Regions from separate parts of the Paenibacillus sp. JNUCC 34 genome, predicted to be linked through region 1. Evidence: riboswitches for the same ligand, from Rfam matches in the RefSeq annotation. Region 1 holds a riboswitch; the other holds the start of a gene.
The links. A riboswitch is a leader RNA that binds a small molecule or an ion and turns the genes downstream of it on or off. The one in region 1 is predicted to bind glycine.
Positions count from the first base shown of each region.

Region 2: another riboswitch for glycine. It lies ahead of AC2TF5_RS18540 (alanine/glycine:cation symporter family protein); the one in region 1 lies ahead of gcvT (glycine cleavage system aminomethyltransferase GcvT).

Region 1 is NZ_CM177770.1:2,430,145-2,439,680, reverse strand. Features, by position in the region: gene AC2TF5_RS11565 (hypothetical protein) at 1-190, shown strand, start outside; gene AC2TF5_RS11560 (glycosyl hydrolase family 18 protein) at 410-2,032, shown strand; gene AC2TF5_RS11555 (MutS-related protein) at 2,324-4,045, shown strand; gene AC2TF5_RS11550 (DUF4253 domain-containing protein) at 4,291-5,055, opposite strand; gene gcvH (glycine cleavage system protein GcvH) at 5,282-5,671, opposite strand; glycine riboswitch at 5,837-5,952, opposite strand; glycine riboswitch at 6,123-6,220, shown strand; glycine riboswitch at 6,224-6,335, shown strand; gene gcvT (glycine cleavage system aminomethyltransferase GcvT) at 6,437-7,543, shown strand; gene gcvPA (aminomethyl-transferring glycine dehydrogenase subunit GcvPA) at 7,543-8,892, shown strand; gene gcvPB (aminomethyl-transferring glycine dehydrogenase subunit GcvPB) at 8,889-9,536, shown strand, end outside.
Region 2 is NZ_CM177770.1:3,944,759-3,954,294, forward strand. Features, by position in the region: gene fosB (metallothiol transferase FosB) at 1-400, opposite strand, end outside; gene AC2TF5_RS18535 (hypothetical protein) at 584-1,069, opposite strand; gene AC2TF5_RS18540 (alanine/glycine:cation symporter family protein) at 1,418-2,761, opposite strand; glycine riboswitch at 2,913-3,012, opposite strand; gene AC2TF5_RS18545 (GNAT family N-acetyltransferase) at 3,209-3,748, opposite strand; gene AC2TF5_RS18550 (class I SAM-dependent methyltransferase) at 3,774-4,463, opposite strand; gene AC2TF5_RS18555 (DMP19 family protein) at 4,555-5,025, opposite strand; partial or broken gene csaA (chaperone CsaA) at 5,149-5,477, opposite strand; gene AC2TF5_RS18565 (alpha/beta hydrolase family protein) at 5,762-6,826, opposite strand; gene AC2TF5_RS18570 (histidine phosphatase family protein) at 6,925-7,464, opposite strand; partial or broken gene AC2TF5_RS18575 (tRNA-binding protein) at 7,487-7,576, opposite strand; gene AC2TF5_RS18580 (BBE domain-containing protein) at 7,736-7,855, shown strand; gene AC2TF5_RS18585 (HesB/YadR/YfhF family protein) at 8,033-8,308, opposite strand; gene AC2TF5_RS18590 (HesB/IscA family protein) at 8,403-8,759, opposite strand; gene AC2TF5_RS18595 (helix-turn-helix transcriptional regulator) at 8,924-9,536, shown strand, end outside.

The sequences.
Region 1 (9,536 bases):
AATTTTGAATCGTACACCTATCCGTTCTTTCATTACACCAAAATCACTGGTTCCTTGGTGTAGCTATCTAACCATAAAAATGACGATCATCATCATAGCCCACCGGCTGTCCACGATCCGCCATGCGGACCAGGTCAACGTGATGGAGCAGGACCGGGTCATCCAGCAGGGCGCTAACTGGATCATCTAAAGTTTAGTAGAAGGTTCTTCATTGTAAAAAAGTACTATAAAGAAGATGGTTGGAATGGTAGAATAAGGATGCATGTGGATGGTTTATCTGAATTCGCCTTAGCAATCTGAAAGACTATGAGATTCAGTAACGTGAATCCACAGGTAAGGAGTTGAAAGCGTTCACTAAGCGTGTCACCAAGACGTTTTCAATCGTAGAAGCGAACAATAGGAGGGAATTATGTTTAAAAAGATTGTTATACTTTCTATGGCTATCATGCTTTGTATAGGGACAGGCAGTACACTGGCATATCGCGCACAAACGCAGGCGTATTCTGATGTTCCGAATGATTGGGCTGCTGGCAGTATTTATAAGTTATCCGCATTAGGTGTGATATCAGGCATGGGAAAAGGCACGTTTAAAGGAGATGCTGTTCTTACGAGAGAAGCTTTTGTAAAAATGCTGATGGCTTCGCTTCAAGTAGACTCCTCCACAACCCAAACCATGAAATTACAAGATATGCAGGATCCGAACCGTTGGTCGTATCCTTATATTAAATACGCTTATGAGCAAGACTTGATTGATTTTATGATCAAGGACAACCGCTTTAATCCTACCCAAGAGATTACAAGAGAAGAAGTCGCTGTACTCACCGGCCGTATGCTGCTTCAAGACCTGGATGATCAGAAGCAGGCTAGCTGGAATCAGACAGGCTGGAAGTCCGAGGCGGACAAACGAAAGTTCAAAGATGCCACTCAAATTGATCCAAGCTATCAGGCAGAGCTCTATTACAGCGCCCAGTTGGGCATGATGGTTGGCGACGCAGCAGGTAAATTCAGTCCAAAAGCATCATTGACACGCAAGGAAGCCGCTGTGATCATCGAACGAATGATCAATGAGCGAATAAAGAAAACCGAGGTAGCGGGCATTGGTTATTACGCTATTGAATCCTTCAAGCAGGCTCAGCAGATGCAGTTCTTGAATGAAGTGAAATTCGGTTGGTCGGAGCTGTCTTACACGGCGGATGGCATAGCGGCTCTGGATCTGGATAATAGCTTTTATTCTGTACCAAGCGGTTGGGAGTCTGCCATCCAGATTGCTGATCAGTATCAGGTTCAGAAAGAGCTTAGTTTGTTTTCCGATAACAGGGATCAAAAGTTGAGCAAATTTCTAAAGGATCTCCCAGCGCAGAAGGCCTTCATCCAATCCGTGAAGGATACGATGAAGAATAATCCGTATGGATTTACCGGGATCTCGATCGATTTTGAGGGATTGAAAAATTCATCAGAGCAATCTGCTTTTGTTACCTTTCTTAAGGCATTAAGACAGGAACTTGGTGGACTCACCCTATCGGTAACGGTTCCTCCAACGGAATGGTACAAAGGTTATGACTTACGCCAAATTGGCGCAATTGCAGATCAAGTGATTGTTATGGCTTACGATTATACGCATTTGGAGAGCGACCTGCCTTCGGCCCCGCTTCCATTAGTCAATGAAACAATCCAGACTGCGCTTGAGAATATTCCGAAGAACAAACTGGTTCTCGGGATCTCCAAGCAAGCGAATCAATGGATTACGCGCAAGGATGGAACGGTTGTACTTGAAAATCCGGCCATTAAGCTTGTGGAAGAGCGGGCAGCTAAGACAAGCAGCAAGTCAGTGTTTGACTATCCTTTCTTTTTAGAAAAAATTACTTTTACAGATGACCGCGGCAGTCATGTGATCTGGTACGAGGATGAACAGAGCATCGAAGCCAAGATATGGCTGGCCAAGTATTATGGACTTCACGGGGTTTCCTTGTGGTATATGGGGAATTACACGGCTGCTGATTATGAAGTTGTAAGGCGGGATACGAACAGGTAGCTTCCGTCCATCTGTCGAGCGAGCGGGGTTACGAGATAGCGTTTTATACACGGTACAAGCAGTTCTTATAGTTTTTTATGATTCCTATTTCGTTTTTCGCATAAGGGCAACACCCGTCAAAAGCGCCTTTCCGGCCGCCATTGGCGGTCTTTTTTTATTTTCCAAAAAGATGATTGTAACACCTGTCTCTAAATACATATTTATTTCCTATTTAAAGGCTGGACAATCGCCTCTCATTGTGATTGATTTGTAAAATATGCTATAATCCACAAAAAAAGGAGATGGATACAAATGCCCCTCCTCACAAACGAGAGTATTAATCTTATTTTTCCTCATGGAATAGAAATGAAAGGAGTGAGATTAACTGAGCAAGACTTCAATGAGCTTGAACTTAACGCTATCATTCATATGATAGACAATAACCGCAAACACTTTAACGATATTCGGAATATATTTAGACAACTAAGCTATGATCCTGAAACAATAAAATTTAGGTTAGATATTATAGAGGACTTGTTGAATAACTCTGAATTGTTGCTATGCCTAGAGGAGAGTTTGTCTATCATTGCTGATATGCGGTTTGTATCTGGAAAGTATTCCAGCGTAAGCGTCGATATGTTGCAAACAGTATCGAGACTCAAGGAATTGGGTATTTATGTACATTTTGTAAAACAATTACGCAAATCCTTTACCGAAAAAGCCCACTTAAAATCCGAAGGACTTATTCGTCTGAGAGATCGTATTATTCAAATTTCGGAAGATTTCGACTTCAAAAACCTATCCGAGCAGCTTCCTAAATTGCAAAAAGGGCTAGATTCAATTTCGAGCGTGACCATCGGCATTAATTTTGATGCTCAATTAAACCCTGTTGAAGCAACACTTGTCTCTATTAATGATAAGAGATTTTCCGGGAACTCTCTTATCGGCAAACTTTTTGCAAGCGGTAATGAGTACCAAGGCGTATCCGAGTTATACAAAAACCCAGAACATGTTGAAACCGTACATATTTCTAAAAATGATACTTCCACTTACGACATGTCGCCTGAAGAGACCGAACTGCGAAGACTATTGTTCCGTGATTTGAAAAAGGTGCTTAAAAATGTTTTGAAGCCTATTCAACCGATGATTGAAAGATATTCATATCTTCATTTCAACTGGATTCTCTCGCTAGAGACGGATATAGCCTTTTATGTTGGTGCTGTTAAATTCATCCACAAATTGCGAGATTGGGGCATGCCGATGTGCAGACCTACTCTGCTTCCATCAGACGAGCGAAAGGCCCACTTGAAAGGGAATTATAATCTTAATCTTGCACTTAGAATGTCTACACGATATGAGGATGGAAAATTGGGAGACCATATCGTAACCAATGACGTTATCTTTAATGATCATGGTCGCATATTTATTCTAACGGGTCCTAACTCTGGAGGAAAAACGACATATGCCCAAGCGATCGGTTTGACGCAAGTTTTGATGCAAGCAGGGCTATATGTCCCTTGTGTTGAAGCGGAAATTAGCCCTGTAGATGGACTTTATCCTTATTTCAACGTTGAGGAAAACTCCAATATGGAAACGGGACGGCTAGGCGTTGAATCCAAAAAAATAAGTGAAATTTTCCAGAACGCAACACCCAACAGTTTAATCTTGCTTAATGAATCATTTTCTTCAACCAGTCCAGGGGAAAGTTTCTATTTAATGAAAGATATTGTTTGTGCGCTTAAATTGTTGGGACTTCGCGCTGTTATCGCCACACATCTTCATGAGCTGGCAGAAAGCATTAATGAAATTAATTCCCAACAAGCCGGTGAAAGCAAGCTCATTAGTATGGTAGCAGGAATTAAAGAAGAAATAGAACATAAATTAACTGAGTCCAATCGCTCATATAAAGTAACTCCCGGGAAGCCGCAAGGACAAAGCTTTGCAAGAGATATCGCTCGGCAGTACGGCATAAGTTTGAAGCAACTTACCCAAACCATTCATGAACGAAATCTTGTTACAACCCCCTCCGAATAACTGATCAAGACCCTATTTTATAGACACTGAAAAAAGACCCTAGCCTACAATCTGGTGATAGGGGGACTGACCCCATAGCGTGAGACAAATCAAAACACCTTCAAGTGAAATCTACTATGTCGTAAGATATAGAGACAATCTTGGAGGTGTTTTCACTATGGCACCAAAGTGAGTTACCCAGTTGAAGTGAAAATGAAAACGGTCGATGTTGGACACTATACTAAATGGTTCCTATCCAAACTCCATCAATCCCACCAAAAATACCACACATCATGCTTCATCAAATAATCCGCGTAATCCCCTAAGCTATCATGACCTTCCAACACGTATGAACAAAAAATAAAGTGCTCTTTCGCCAGCTTTAATGCATCCTCATATGTCTTCGGGCGTTTTCCTGTTTGCATAACCCATGTATCGTCCGATACAGCGAGAAGTTTAATGCCATGTTCCTTCTGCCAGTGCTTTATAACAACCGACTGATGTACTGGGAAAGGACATTCATTAAAGCCTCCCATTGGAATCCACAACGGTGCTTCATATCCGGATTCCTGCGGCAATGTCAAAACAATTAGCTCATCATCTTCTTCTATGCCTTCCTCCAGCCACTCTGTAGTTACAAGAAATGGTTCCGTCTCCGTTTCACATTGCTCTTCACTCAAAAGCTCATGCCCATCCCATAACAAAGAATACGACCGATAAATCTCATTAAAATTTTTGCCCTCCAGATTTTTCTGCTCCGAAGATAAATCTGAATACTCAAGTTGAGACCCTACAATCTTCCGCCATACATCCTCGACACTTAGGCTATGTACTTCTTCAAGCTGACCGCGAACATACGCAGAGAGTGATTCTTCTTCCTCCATTGTTTCTTCCATCATCTCTACCAAATTGTATCCAGGCAGAACCAAAATGCTATGCTTTCCTTCTTTTGTCGCAGGCAGCGACACGTTCTCCACCTCTACAACTTCAATGTCACATTCCTGTAGATAATCAGATAATTCTTCGATCATACTTCCACCTCTTTTATAAAAATATCTTCGACTCTATCATCCATCATTTGTTAATTCTAGCATGCGTTTATCTGTTACATCAAAAAAAGAAACGCTTTTGAACCATCCAGCTTAAGGACGAAAAGCGTTTCTTCGAGAAAAAGTCCACGATCTTCATCGTGGACAACGCTCATTCACGAGCTATTTTCATAATATATCTTAATTTTTATAATTTCAAAAAATTAAATCAATCCACTTTAGCCCGATATGCTTCCGCAGTAAGCAGTTTTGCAAGCGCTTCCTCTAGATCGCCTTCAACTTCGATTTCAGCGATCCAGCCACCCTCGTACGGTTCACTGTTCACCAGCTCCGGCTGCGCCTCAAGATCTCCATTCAACTTGGTTATTTTACCGGATACCGGACAATAAAGCTCCGATACCGTCTTTACAGATTCTATCGATCCAATACTATCCCCTTCAGCCACGTCTGATCCAACCTCCGGCAACTCTACAAAAACAATGTCTCCCAGTTGACATTGTGCATGATCGGTAATACCAATACGTACGATGTTGCCTTCCACCTTCAACGCCCATTCATGATCTTCGCTGTACACCAATTGCTCTCTGATTTCACTCATTTGAATTTCCTCTTTTCTTAATATGAAATGGATTCAAACAGAATAAAAAAGGACAGGAAAAGACTCACGCCTCTTCTCTGTCCTCGGTACCTGAGAGTTTATGAATGCCCGTCTCTTCACGGCCCTTCGTTTCCCCTTTGGCGGCTTTCGCTCTCTCCAGAGTTGCGTCAGATAGCGGTACTTTTACCTGAGAGATTACTCGTTAACTGGCAGGTGTAACGAATTGCTCCTTCGGTGCCGCCGCCTTTATTGGCGCTGCGGTCTCTCCCGTCCATCGTCATCCACATATGTAATTTGGTTGATTTCTTCCACAGGATAAAGCACTTAGCAGATCATGTCAATATAGCTGACAAAAATAATGTTTTTTGACGAACTAAAGGTTGACACGTTACTGAGATCGACGGTTATAATGATGTGAAGAACAAAAAGCATAATAGAGCTGAATAAGCGGATGAAGGTATTGGGAGAGATTACCGACTAACGGGTAACGCCGAAGGAGTAAACCGAAACAACGGTGAATCTCTCAGGCAAAAGGACTTTTACTGGACGCACCTCTGGAGAGAATCCTGATACATTTAGGATCACCAAAGGGGAAACTCACACGCGCTTCATATCTTGCTTACATAATTTGTGTAGAGGTAACTCTCAGGTACAAAGGACAGAGCAGAAGGACAATGATACGGCAAAGCTTGCTTTGCGCGTATGTTATTCCTTTTGCCTGTCTTTTTTTGTGTAGTCCCAATTCATGCTAAAGAGGTGCTCAAAATGAGTTCATTGCAACGAACGCCGCTTTACCCGCTTTACTCGGATTTCCCATCTGTCCGCTGCATCGATTTTGGAGGCTGGGAGCTGCCTGTACAGTTTCACGGAATTGTTCGAGAACACGAAGCTGTACGCCGACAAGCCGGTCTGTTCGACGTTTCCCATATGGGTGAATTTCTGGTAACCGGGCCAAACGCCGAGGTTTTTTTGCAGCAAATGGTTACTAATGATGTTTCGCGATTGTCTGTTGGTCAGGCCCAATATGCTCCCATGTGCAATGATAACGGCGGCACCGTGGACGATCTGCTAGTCTACAAGCTCTCAGATAATCAATTTATGCTAGTTGTGAATGCATCTAACATTGACAAGGATTTACAGTGGTTAAAGGACCATATCATCGAAGGTGTAGACCTTCAGAACATCTCTGCAGAAACAGCGCTCATTGCCCTTCAGGGCCCTGAAGCCGAAGCTATTTTGTCAAAGGTGTCCGCTGAGCCTGTTCATACACTGTCATCTTTTCATTTTATTCAAAATGCGGATGTATGCGCTACCTCCGTTCTCCTCTCCCGTACCGGTTACACCGGCGAAGACGGCTTCGAAATATATTGCCCAGCTGAATCTGCTTCGGCCATATGGACAGGGCTGCTCGCTGCCGGCGAGCCGAACGGCCTGATTCCGGCAGGGCTTGGTGCGCGTGATACTCTTCGATTCGAAGCTAAGCTCGCACTGTACGGCCAAGAACTGTCAGACACCATTTCTCCGCTTGAAGCAGGTCTTGGATACTTCGTAAAGCTGGACAAAGGCAACTTTATTGGACGGGATGCATTAGCTCTTCAAAAAAACGAAGGTGTACAGCGCAAGCTCGTTGGCGTTGAACTGATTGATCGCGGGATCCCCCGCTCTCATTACCCGGTGTATGTGGACGATTCTCTAATCGGTGAAATCACTAGCGGTACGCAGTCACCAACGTCGAAGCGAAATCTCGGTCTTGCACTGATCGACAGCAGATATACTGCAGTAGGGACTGAAGTCTCGATTGAAATTCGCGGCAAACGACTTAAAGCGGTGGTTGTAAAGACGCCATTTTACAAAAAAGGAGAAACCTTATGATGAAGCATCGTTATTTGCCGATGACTGAGCAGGATCAATCGGAAATGCTTGCTACCGTTGGGGCAAAATCGATTAAGGATCTATTTGAGGATATCCCTGCTGAGGTGCGTTACGACGGCGTTCTGCCGATGTCCGAAAGACTAAGTGAGCCTGAACTTCTAAAGTATATGAACGGACTTGCCGCTCGCAATGCAGATTTTGAACGATATGCCAGCTTTCTGGGAGCAGGGCTGTACGATCATCATATTCCCGTAGTAATTAATCATGTTATCTCAAGATCCGAATTTTACACAGCGTATACGCCTTACCAGGCGGAGGTCAGCCAAGGTGAGCTGCAAGCGATTTTTGAGTTTCAATCTTATATTTGCGAACTGACTGGGATGAAGGTAGCCAATGCCAGTATGTACGACGGCTCCACTGCTCTTGCAGAAGCGGCGGCACTTGCGTCAGGCGCTACGAAACGCAAGAAGATAGTCATTTCCCGTACCGTTCATCCGGAAGCTCGGGAAATACTCCTCACCTCCGCTCACGGCCTTGGCCTTGAAGTTGTGGAGGTAGGCTTCAAAGACGGCGTTACCGACACCGATGCTTTGACGGCTGCTATTACAGATGATACGGCTGCTGTTCTTATCCAATCTCCGAACTTCTTCGGATGCATTGAGGACGTAAAAGCCATTGAGCCGCTAGTTCATGCCCAAAAATCACTGCTCGTGCTTAGTGTGAACCCGCTTTCCCTTGGCTTGCTCGAATCACCTGGAGAACTAGGTGCAGACATCGTTGTCGGCGATGCCCAGCCCCTGGGCATACCGGCTTCGCTTGGCGGTCCAACCTGCGGTTTCTTCGCGGTATCCGAGCCGTTGATGCGCCGTATTCCAGGCCGGATTGTCGGCCAGACGGTCGATCAGGACGGCAAGCGCGGCTTCGTTCTTACGCTGCAAGCCCGTGAGCAGCATATCAGGCGCGAAAAAGCGACATCGAATATTTGTTCCAACCAGGCATTATTGGCACTTTGCGCCTCTGTGTATATGTCTACCCTTGGCAAGATGGGGATGCAGGAGGTCGCATTGCTTAATGTCCGTAAATCACATTACGCCTCCGAATGCATCACGAAAGGATCCCTAGATATAGAATTCGCTTCGTCATTCTTTAATGAATTTGTCGTGAAATTGCCGGATGGCGTTGATTTAAAAGAAGTTAATGCGAAACTTCTCAAGGCTGGTTACATCGGCGGCTACGATCTTGGGCTAGCCTATCCTGAGCTGCAGGGTCGCATGCTCCTCGCCGTTACGGAACGGCGAACTAAAGAAGAAATTGAGCGATTCATCGGAGAATTGGAGGCAATCGTATGAAACCGGAAAAAGCGCTGATCTTCGAACTAAGTAAACCGGGCCGAGTGGCCTATTCCTTACCTGATTGTGACGTACCGGAAACGGACGTTTCAGAATGGATTCCAGAAAACATGCTGCGTTCCAAACCGGCCGAACTTCCAGAGGTGTTCGAGGTGGATGTCATTCGCCATTACACGGAGTTGTCACGTCGTAACTTCGGCATCGATAACGGCTTTTATCCGCTTGGTTCCTGCACGATGAAATACAACCCAAAAATCAACGAGGATGTGGCCCGCTTTCCCGGATTTGCCAAGATTCATCCTTATCAACCCGAGGAAAGCATTCAGGGAGCTCTCGAAATGCTCTATACGCTTCAAGACGATCTCGCCGCTTTGACCGGGATGGATCAAGTGACATTGCAGCCAGCGGCTGGCGCTCACGGGGAATGGACCGGACTGATGCTGATTCGTGCATATCACGAGAGCCGTGGTGAGCAGCGGACTAAAGTGATCGTGCCGGACTCCTCACACGGAACGAACCCGGCCAGTGCTACAGTGGCAGGATATGATACGATTACAATTCAATCCAACGAGCGCGGTATGGTCGATCTTGATGCTCTCAGAGCTGTTGTTGGAAGCGACACAGCAGCATTGATGCTGACGAAC
Region 2 (9,536 bases), 1.5 Mb from region 1:
GCTCTTTATCGTTCTTATAGTAATCTAATCGATCCTGTAGATGTCCTGTATGAAATTCAAACATATGACCATCTGGGTCCAAAAAATAAATCGATTTTTTATCCTTCTCATCCCGCTCTCTTCCTGGCAATACGTTCACACGCAAATCTTTCAATCTATTTAATAATAGATCAAAGTCTTTCTCTTCAATCGTGAAAGCAATATGCGTATACGTCCTTTGATTCTGACTCCTTTCGATATCCTCTTGGTTCAGGGCAACCCATAGGCCGTTTAAATCAAAATAAGCTAGCCTTCTTCCCTTTACTAATAGCTTTGCTTCAAACACATGGGTATAAAAATCAATGGACGTGTCTAAATTGGATACGGAAAAACATAAATGATTTATCGCTTTGATTTTCATAGTTAGGTTTCTCCCATCTCAGGCTCATACGATTCTTCTCTAGAAGACTAAAGCCATATTAATCGAATGCTCTCTAATCTATTTTTTTCTACTGTTCCATTCTGACTTGCTGTCGCTTCGAAACGCATACCATCCTTCAGGCCAATCCTTCATTATATATATGTATTCCCTTCGATTAATTTGTTATTTTGGAGGTTTTTGAGCTTGTCTGATCAGTTTTCCTCCATCAAAATGTCTACCATATTTCTTAATCGTTTCTTCGATTTCTTGATCCATAGGAATCTGGTTTGAAATTTTCCAGGTTAAGAAATAGGCTTGCACCTTACCTCCATAAAAAACCCATGCAAAAAATTTTGTTGCAAATTTATGGGCTCCTTTGGTTCTAAAATTATTCATCGAGCTCCCATCTTTCCACACGGTAACGGTTTGACCAATTCCACCCTGAAGTTGTCCTGAGAGTTCTGCATATAATAATTTTTCATTCTTTGTTAGTTGTTTTTTTACAAATTCATTAACAATTCCATTTATGATAATTCTGAAAATATTGAATCTTTCTCCCCGTGTTACTGAAATAATCGCAGTCTCAGGCAAAAGTATATCTCTATCTCCTAAAGTAAACTTAGCTCCGTACTTGTTGTTTGGATCTTGATGTTTTACCCATATCTTCATGGAAACACCACCAAATTCTCTTATTTAGTACTTAGCTAACATTATGCATTATCCCACCGGATTAAGCCTGTCTGTGTATTCACGCGACCTAAATATCACCGTAGTATCGATTAATGCTTTTACTTCTACTTTATCCTTCGTTCTATCATTTATCGCTCTCGTTTTCATGTTGACACACCACCTAAAAAAAGACGACCCGCCCTTAGATATCTCCTATCTTAGGTCAGGTCGCGTGTTGTCTGGATCATCTTCCTTGATTATACATCTCTTAAGTAAGGGGCGTAAGCCCAATAGCGGAAATGCAATATCTTGTTAACTCTTCACATTAAAATCCTTCAAAATCCCTTCCTATCTCTGTTTCATATGCCTTAGATAAAGACGCGTTTCAGTTACAACCACCCCAGACAAACCAAGCAGGGCAACTAGGTTCGGCAGTGCCATCAGTCCATTCACAATATCCGCGAGCAGCCAGATCGCTTGTAGCTTGATAAACGCGCCCGCCCCGACCAGAACGATAAACACGATGCGGTAAGGCAGGATTGATTTAACGCCAAATAAGTATACGATGCAGCGCTCGCCGTAATAATTCCAGCCTAGAATCGTCGTAAACGCAAATAAAATGAGGCAAAACATAAGAATTAAGGAGCCAAACGGTAATGCCGCATCAAACGCCGCTTGTGTCATTTCTGCTCCTTCCGCAGCCCCATTCCATGCGCCGGTTACAATCAGAGTCAATCCGGTCAGTGTGCAAATAATAATCGTGTCTATAAAAGTGCCCGTCATCGACACAAGCCCCTGCTCCGCAGGCCATTTCACCTTGGCCGCAGCGGCCGCAATCGGCGCGCTGCCAAGTCCGGATTCATTTGAAAATACACCTCTTGCAATGCCGTTGCGAATAGCCAGCATAATAGTAGCGCCGAGAAATCCGCCACCTGCCGCAGTCGGATTAAACGCGCTCTGAAATACGAGCGACAGAGCGTATGGAATCTTGTCAGCGAAAGCAATAAGCACGATGCAGCTTGTTACCACATAGACAATGGCCATGATGGGCACAACTTTCGTGGTCACCCTTGTAATATTCTTGAGCCCTCCAACGGTCACCAATGCCGTCAAAGCGGTCACTACAGCTGCAGTTGCAGCGACTGGAATACCCAAACTTGACTGCGTAGACGTTACAATGGCATTGACTTGCGGGAAGGTGCCAATCCCGAAAAATGCGACCAATACCCCACTCACAGCGAAAAAAACAGCCAGCGGTTTATATCTTACACCCAATCCTTGTTCAATATAATACATCGGCCCACCCGATACTTGCCCATTCTCGTCTATTTTCCGGTACTTTACGGCCAGCACACCTTCGGCGTATTTGGTTGCCATGCCAAAAAAAGCAGCCATCCACATCCAGAACAGCGCTCCCGGGCCGCCCATTTGAATAGCCGTCGCTACACCGACAATGTTTCCCGTTCCAATGGTGGCAGCCAGGGCGGTAGCAAGCGCGCCAAAGCTAGTTACGTCTCCTTGCCCTTCATTTTTTGCGGTGAATATAAGCTTGAGTGCCAGCGGCAGACGAAAAACTTGCAGCAAACCGAGGCGGAATGTGAAAAAGATCCCCGTCCCCACCAACAATACAAGAAGCGGCAGCCCCCATACAATTTGATTCACACTGTCTAACCATTGTTCTAACATGTACATTCCTCTTCCCCTCTTCAGCATCGATATCGATGTGTCTCACGACACGAAAAAAGAGTCAAATCGATAGATTTGACTCTGGGGACATTTTTGCAGAAAAGCAAATAAAACGATAGGTGATAATAATCACAAATCCGAATAATAATGCATAAAATCTGCAATCCCTGTCCTTTTACCTGAGAGTTTTAACGTGTATTGACACGTCTTGCCCCTTCGGTGCCCCACATCAGCGGAGTCTCTCCAGAGTTCTGTCCGTCTACGGTCCTGCTTGCGTTCAATCCTGTGAGAATGATGCAAACGCCTGAGAGTTTTGCCCCTTCGGCCAAGCCATTGCCTGTCTCCCGTAAACTTCATCCAGTTATGAAGTTGTTTATCTATTATAGAGAACCGGCTGCGATTTCGCAAGGATGTTCTCTATGGCAATACACCTTTATATTAATATCTACAAGTCTATAAATGACTATTATCAAATCTAAAAATGATCTTGTATCCGTCATTCTCTGTGTTGGCAAACTCCTCTTGGTGTGATTCAGAAGTATAATTTTGAATTGTTTTTCTCCAAAATGATTGAGCCCTCTTATTTGCTTCTGTCGGGTTTGTTTGCAGTTCCCAAAACCCTTTATGTTTATTAAACACTTGTACCGCTGCAGCTTCAGCAATACCTTTCCCACGGAATGGCCTCAACATAAAAAACTCATTCATGAAAAATTCACTGCCATGAGGCGTGTAAGGTGGAGTTGCTACAAATGCAAAGCCTGCCGGGATATCATCTACTCTAACTAAATACGGAAATAGTACAGATGGCTTCTCCCACCAGACATCGAAAACTTTGTTTTGCTCATTCAACGTCAATGTATCGTCATCCTCATATACACCATATATATTCGGTTTCCATTCCCAAATTTCAGACAAATCATGCAAATATAGCGGGTATAGGTTGTTTACAATAAATTTTGTAGATTGGTCAGTCAAACTAATTGAGATTTTCATATAATCCTCCTTGGTTGTTCAACGTTCACACATGCTTCCACCATATTCCTGCACATTCAGGTACGGTAGACCACTGGTTTTCATCTATCTTTCTTGAAATATCCGAGCCAAAGAAAAATTCCATATTTTCTTTAGCTTCTGTTGTATTTTCAAATTGATAATCTGTCCTTATCCAACGATGTGAAAAACCGTATTTACTCTCAAGAAGTGAATAATATTCAGTTAAAAACTTAGGTGGATTGGGGCTTTCAGTTCCAGTTCCCAAAGTCTCCAATATTATGATTGTCCCTGCAGGTTTCAAGACACGCATAAGTTCAGAAACGATTAACTCAAGATTCTCTTTCCAATCAATATTGCCCGTGTTAGTTAAGTAACTAATGCTCCAACCAGATACAATTAAATCGATTGATGCATTGTCGATTGGAAGCTTTCGATGATCTGCTACAACGGTAGTCCAATTACGAGACAAACTATTATTATTTAATTTATTGTCTAAAAGCTCTAACATGGATTCAGATATATCCGTACAAACTAGTGAGTTAGCTTCAAGGGCTATAAAGCTTGAAAGCCTTCCTGATCCAGCCCCTAGATCTAAAACATCCAGTCCTTTATACGACCTAATTTCTTTAATATACTCCGTTAAATCAGGTTGCCGGCTAACCATATCCTCATATGAAAAAGATAGGTCCTTATAGATTTCATCATGACTAGGCACTGAAATCTCCTCCTAATTTTGTATATTTATTAACTTCACATGATTGAGCACTTGTATTCCGAGCTGTAATGTTCCCTCTTCATAAAAATCACTATTCAAAATCATTCCAATTGTTTCTTACAAATTCAATCAATAACTTGTATATTAAATTATAATCAATCTGATCGTACTTCTCGGTTAAATCTGACCAATATTTATATTTCGTTTCTTCATCCTCATTTGATAAATATACCGTACTAGCTTGATCAAATATTGCTCTATGTTCATGTGCATTAAGAGATTGTAAACATTTAATTGTCTCTTCAATGTATACACCTTCACTATTCAAAAAATACTGTGACAATCCACCATTACAAACTTCTCCATCAAGCCTGCAAGCTAATGAGAGTGTCCTCTCGCTTTCATTCAGTGATTCAAAAGTTCGATTATTTCTGCTCATGGCAATCAACATTTCAGAAATCTTTTCTCTATCTGTATCATATCTTTGAAAGATATAGTCTTTTGAAAATATTATTTTAATCTCTCCTTTGTATCTTTTTGAATCACTCACTTGTTCTAACAAGTTTGCTTTACCTAAGAAGTGCGCCTGGACAAACCGAAATGACCTGCTCAGCCTCCTTCTTAATTATGTAATAAAGACCAAGTGTTACGAACACTTGGCCCAAACTAAATATTCACTAATGTCTTATGCAATAGGTGTACCGTTCTTAACAGGTTCATCTGGTTTTAGGAGCACCACATCACCCTCTGCAGGAACACCGCCGATGACCAACACCTCCGATTTAAAACCGGCGATACGTCTAACAGGAAAATTCATTACAGCGATTACTTGACGTCCAATAAGTTGTTCTGGTTCATATCTTTGTGTAATTTGAGCAGAAGAGCGTTTAATCCCCATCTCACCAAAATCGATTTCTAATTTTATTGCAGGTTTTCGAGCTTCTGGGAACGGCTCTGCTTTAATAACAGTACCGACACGAATATCTAGTTTCATAAATCCTCAATTGTCACCATGGTTGCTGCCTCCATTTTACAGTTATACTAATTTCACGATATCACAATTGATAGTTAATGGTAATCCTTTTCTCGAAGATCCTCAGGTAGATCAAGGAATTCAGATCGCAGCGAAAAATCGTTTTTATATGATTAAGTGCTATCTTGAGATGCCTTCGACATGCTCTTAAACACCTCCAACTTAACAAATACCGCTTCATCAAAATGTCTCTTGCAAACCCAGAAGTGTTAGTATTGCAGTGCGAATACGGTGTAAACAGGTAATGTCGTCTTCCTGCTCACTATCAAATAGGTTCTCCTTTTTTATTAATCTCAACGACTTTATTTAACTGCATGCTATCTAGTAATTTTTGATAGGCCAGTGTCTTGTTTTGGATAAACTCACTTAAGAAACTAGTTGCATAATTGCTAATGGTCTTATGCTTCTCAGATATTTGCTCTTCTTTATAATGGATTGGTACATCACTAAATGTCATATGGTGTGCGCCTTGAACTTTAACGAAAGATTTATAGCCTGACAATAAAGTATAAAGCCTTTCAAATCCATCAACAAAGGGGGTAATAATACCTTCAGAAAATTCATTACGTAATTCATCATGCGTACACTTTTCTTGTCTCATAATTAAGAAAGGTGTATTTATCTGTACATTATCATTAAAGTCCAAAAGATGGAAACTAGCATCCAACATGACACCTGCTTGAATTCTAGTGTCTCTTTTGGCTGCTTCAAAAGCAGCAGCACCACCCAATGAATGCCCCACGATCCCAATGTTACCAAAGTCAAATGGTTTGGATGATAATTGAGACTGTATTTCCTCAAAATGATTCATCACGTACAAAATATCTTCAACTCTTGTCTCCAATAGCTCTCTCCAAAATTGAACATCTGTACTGTTAATCTTCGATATAACTTCCGCTTGTTTAACAAAACGATCCTCAGGAAGAATAGAAAAAATTGATTCATATGTTGAACCGATGGATACTACGATAAATCCGCAATCCACCAATTGTTGTATGTGGTATGTATACATATCCCTAACAACACCAAAAGCCGGAGCATATAGAATAACTGGGTAATTATTCATAGCTAGATTCGGTTTAGAATTGTTATGTATTTGTGTTTTAATACTTCTAAAATATTCAATGTCGACTCCCATGTCTTTTAAAACGCTTAGTGCATTCTGTGTACATGGCTCAAATAACTCCACATAATTTGTTTCATTATCGTATGCGTTTTCAACTTCAGCAGGATAAAAAATACTGACTATAATAGTCCGGAACTCATTATTAGAAAAAAGTTCTTTTCTGGAATTATCATTAAATACATGTACAATTCGTCCCACATTCATAATTCTCACCTCTCTTTTAAAATCCGTTTTTCTGATAACGTTCCTTCAGCGAAAGTGACGCAGTGTGAATATGTTGTTATGTACTGTTGCCACTAAGTCTACATCCAAATTCGATCCACTTCATATTTCTGGTTTTCTTTACTTATTAGATAAATATCAGGATTTGTTAATTTACGCCATTCTTCATATCCTATAGAATTATTAAAATACTTCAATATCAAAGACATTAATGCACCATGAGTTACAACCACTACATTTTGGAATGGTCCATTTATAATTTCGTTAATTACTTCCATTCCTCTATTCATTGCTTCTCTGGATGATTCTCCTCCTTCGTAAACTATTTCTAGGTTCTCATATGTTTCTTTTAAGAGTTCCTTCCAGTTATCCAGGTTCTTCGAACTTAAAATTCGTTCTTCAAGTCTGTTATCGACCGTATATCTCAGGTCCAATTTATTGCATAATGGTAATATAGATTCAATAGCTCGTTTATAAGGGCTTGTCACAATTAAATCAATACCTTTACTTTGCAAAAGTTCGGCAAGTTGATGGGACTGCTCTACGCCTTCAATCGTTAAATCGGCTGTTGACTCTTGCCCTTTAGCCTTGCAATGTCTTATTAGAAAGATATTCTTCATTGAAATCTCTCCTTCGGTTGCGCACTTCAGATTTAAAACCTGCAATACGTCTAACAGGAAAGTTCACTACTGCGATTACTTGACGTCCAATAAGTTGTTCTGATTCATCCCTCGGTTGATTTCTCCTTTTTTTACAGTTACGCTAATCTTACGATATCACTATTGATAATTAAAGTTTATATATTTTTTAGCAATCCAGCCCGTCAATTCTGGGAATGCCACGGCCGAATGAATCGCGTGCCTTCAGACGCAACAGCGTTTGCCGTTCGGGATGCATCGTTCCTCCAAAAATACGTACGGGGACAATTACGGAAAATTGACGGACCTCAAGCAAAAATACGACCCGACCAACCTGTTCCGGCATAATCATAATATTGAACCACAAGTTTAGCGCAGCTTCACGTCAAACACTCCACTTCAGAATTGAGGTGGAGTGTTTATATAAGATGCAGCAATTTTAACTTCAAAGCGCAACAGCATCTGCACGAAACGGCAGATGCTGTTTTTTATACTTTCATTAAGTCGTTTATTTCCTTTGCGTCTGCTTCTTGAATTAAGGTCTGACAGCTCACCTACGGACAAACACAATGTCCTCATGGAAGCAATCGATTGTTAGATCGCGGCCATCCAAATACCATAAGTCATTTTCTTCGATAAAAAATGTAATACCGCCATAAACATTCGATATTGCGGGATAACGTGGCTCGTCTCTCGTAATGCCAAATGCGAATGCGTCTTCCCCGGCGCCACTATACCTGACATATATACGTATATAGTCTCCCACGCGATAATCCCAGTCCTTTTGAAAGCAATCCACTGCGGCATCCGTAACAATAATTTTCAATATGTATTCCTCCTCAATCCCTATCTTCCACTTTTTCTCTATAACACGCAGACATAATTACAAAGGTCATTTCCGACCATCTTTTTCTGGACGATCAATCGCATTTTTTCGCTTTGCCCCGGTAAGTGGCAGTCCGAAAGCTGGCTCCACAGCCGCATGTAAATTTGGCATTAGGGTTGTCGATCGTAAAACCTCCGGTCATTCCCGTTTCCTTGTAATCGATTTGTACACCTTCAAGGAACTGTCCGCTAGCATAATCGATAGCAACTTGAAATCCCCCCCATCCAATGACCTGATCTCCCTCTTCCAGCGAATCGTCAAAACTGATACTGTACGATAAACCGCTGCAACCGTCTTCGCTTACGCCAAGACGCAAAAAATATTGATCCCCGCCGATGTCCTTTAACATGTCGGTGATCTTGTCTGTTGCTACGTCGCTAATATGAATCATGGGTTACTCCCTCATTTCATTTATTTATATATTTTATACTATTATGTATATAAATTATGGTGAATGGAGCCATACTTGTCAACCCGTTATATTGTGTTACAATACTTTTTATAGTTAAAATATCTTTTTGTCGTGTACGTAAAAATGAAGTTTTAAACAAGGTGGTGACTTCTTTGCAACCTAAAGCCGATTTATCAACTCGTGAAACGATATTACATCTGCTTAAAACAAATGACGAGCTTAGCGCCAAAGAACTTACGGATCGGCTGAACATTACGTCCATGGCCGTCCGCCGCCATATCGACGTACTGGAACGCGACGGATTCATTGAATCGAGAATAATTCGGCAGCCAATGGGAAGACCAACTGCCGCATACCATTTGACAGAACGCGCCAATATACTGTTTCCGAATAAATATCACGCCGTTGCCCTCGACTTGCTCGATGAGCTGGTGAAGGAATCGGGCGAAAATATGGTCGAGAGATTGTTTGAACGACGAAAGGAAACGTTATACAAAAAGTATACTGGTTTGATGGAAGACAAAGATTTTCAAGACAAAATAACCGAACTTGCCAATATTCAGAACGAAAATGGCTACATGGTTGAATTAAAGAAAACAAGCGATGACGAATACGTTTTTATCGAGCACAACTGTCCGATCTCCCAAATCGCCCATCAATACAACCATGCCTGCCAATGTGAATTACGGTTGTTCGAATCTTTGCTGGATGCGGATATTACTCGTCCAGAATGCTTAACCAAAGGCGATAAAAAAT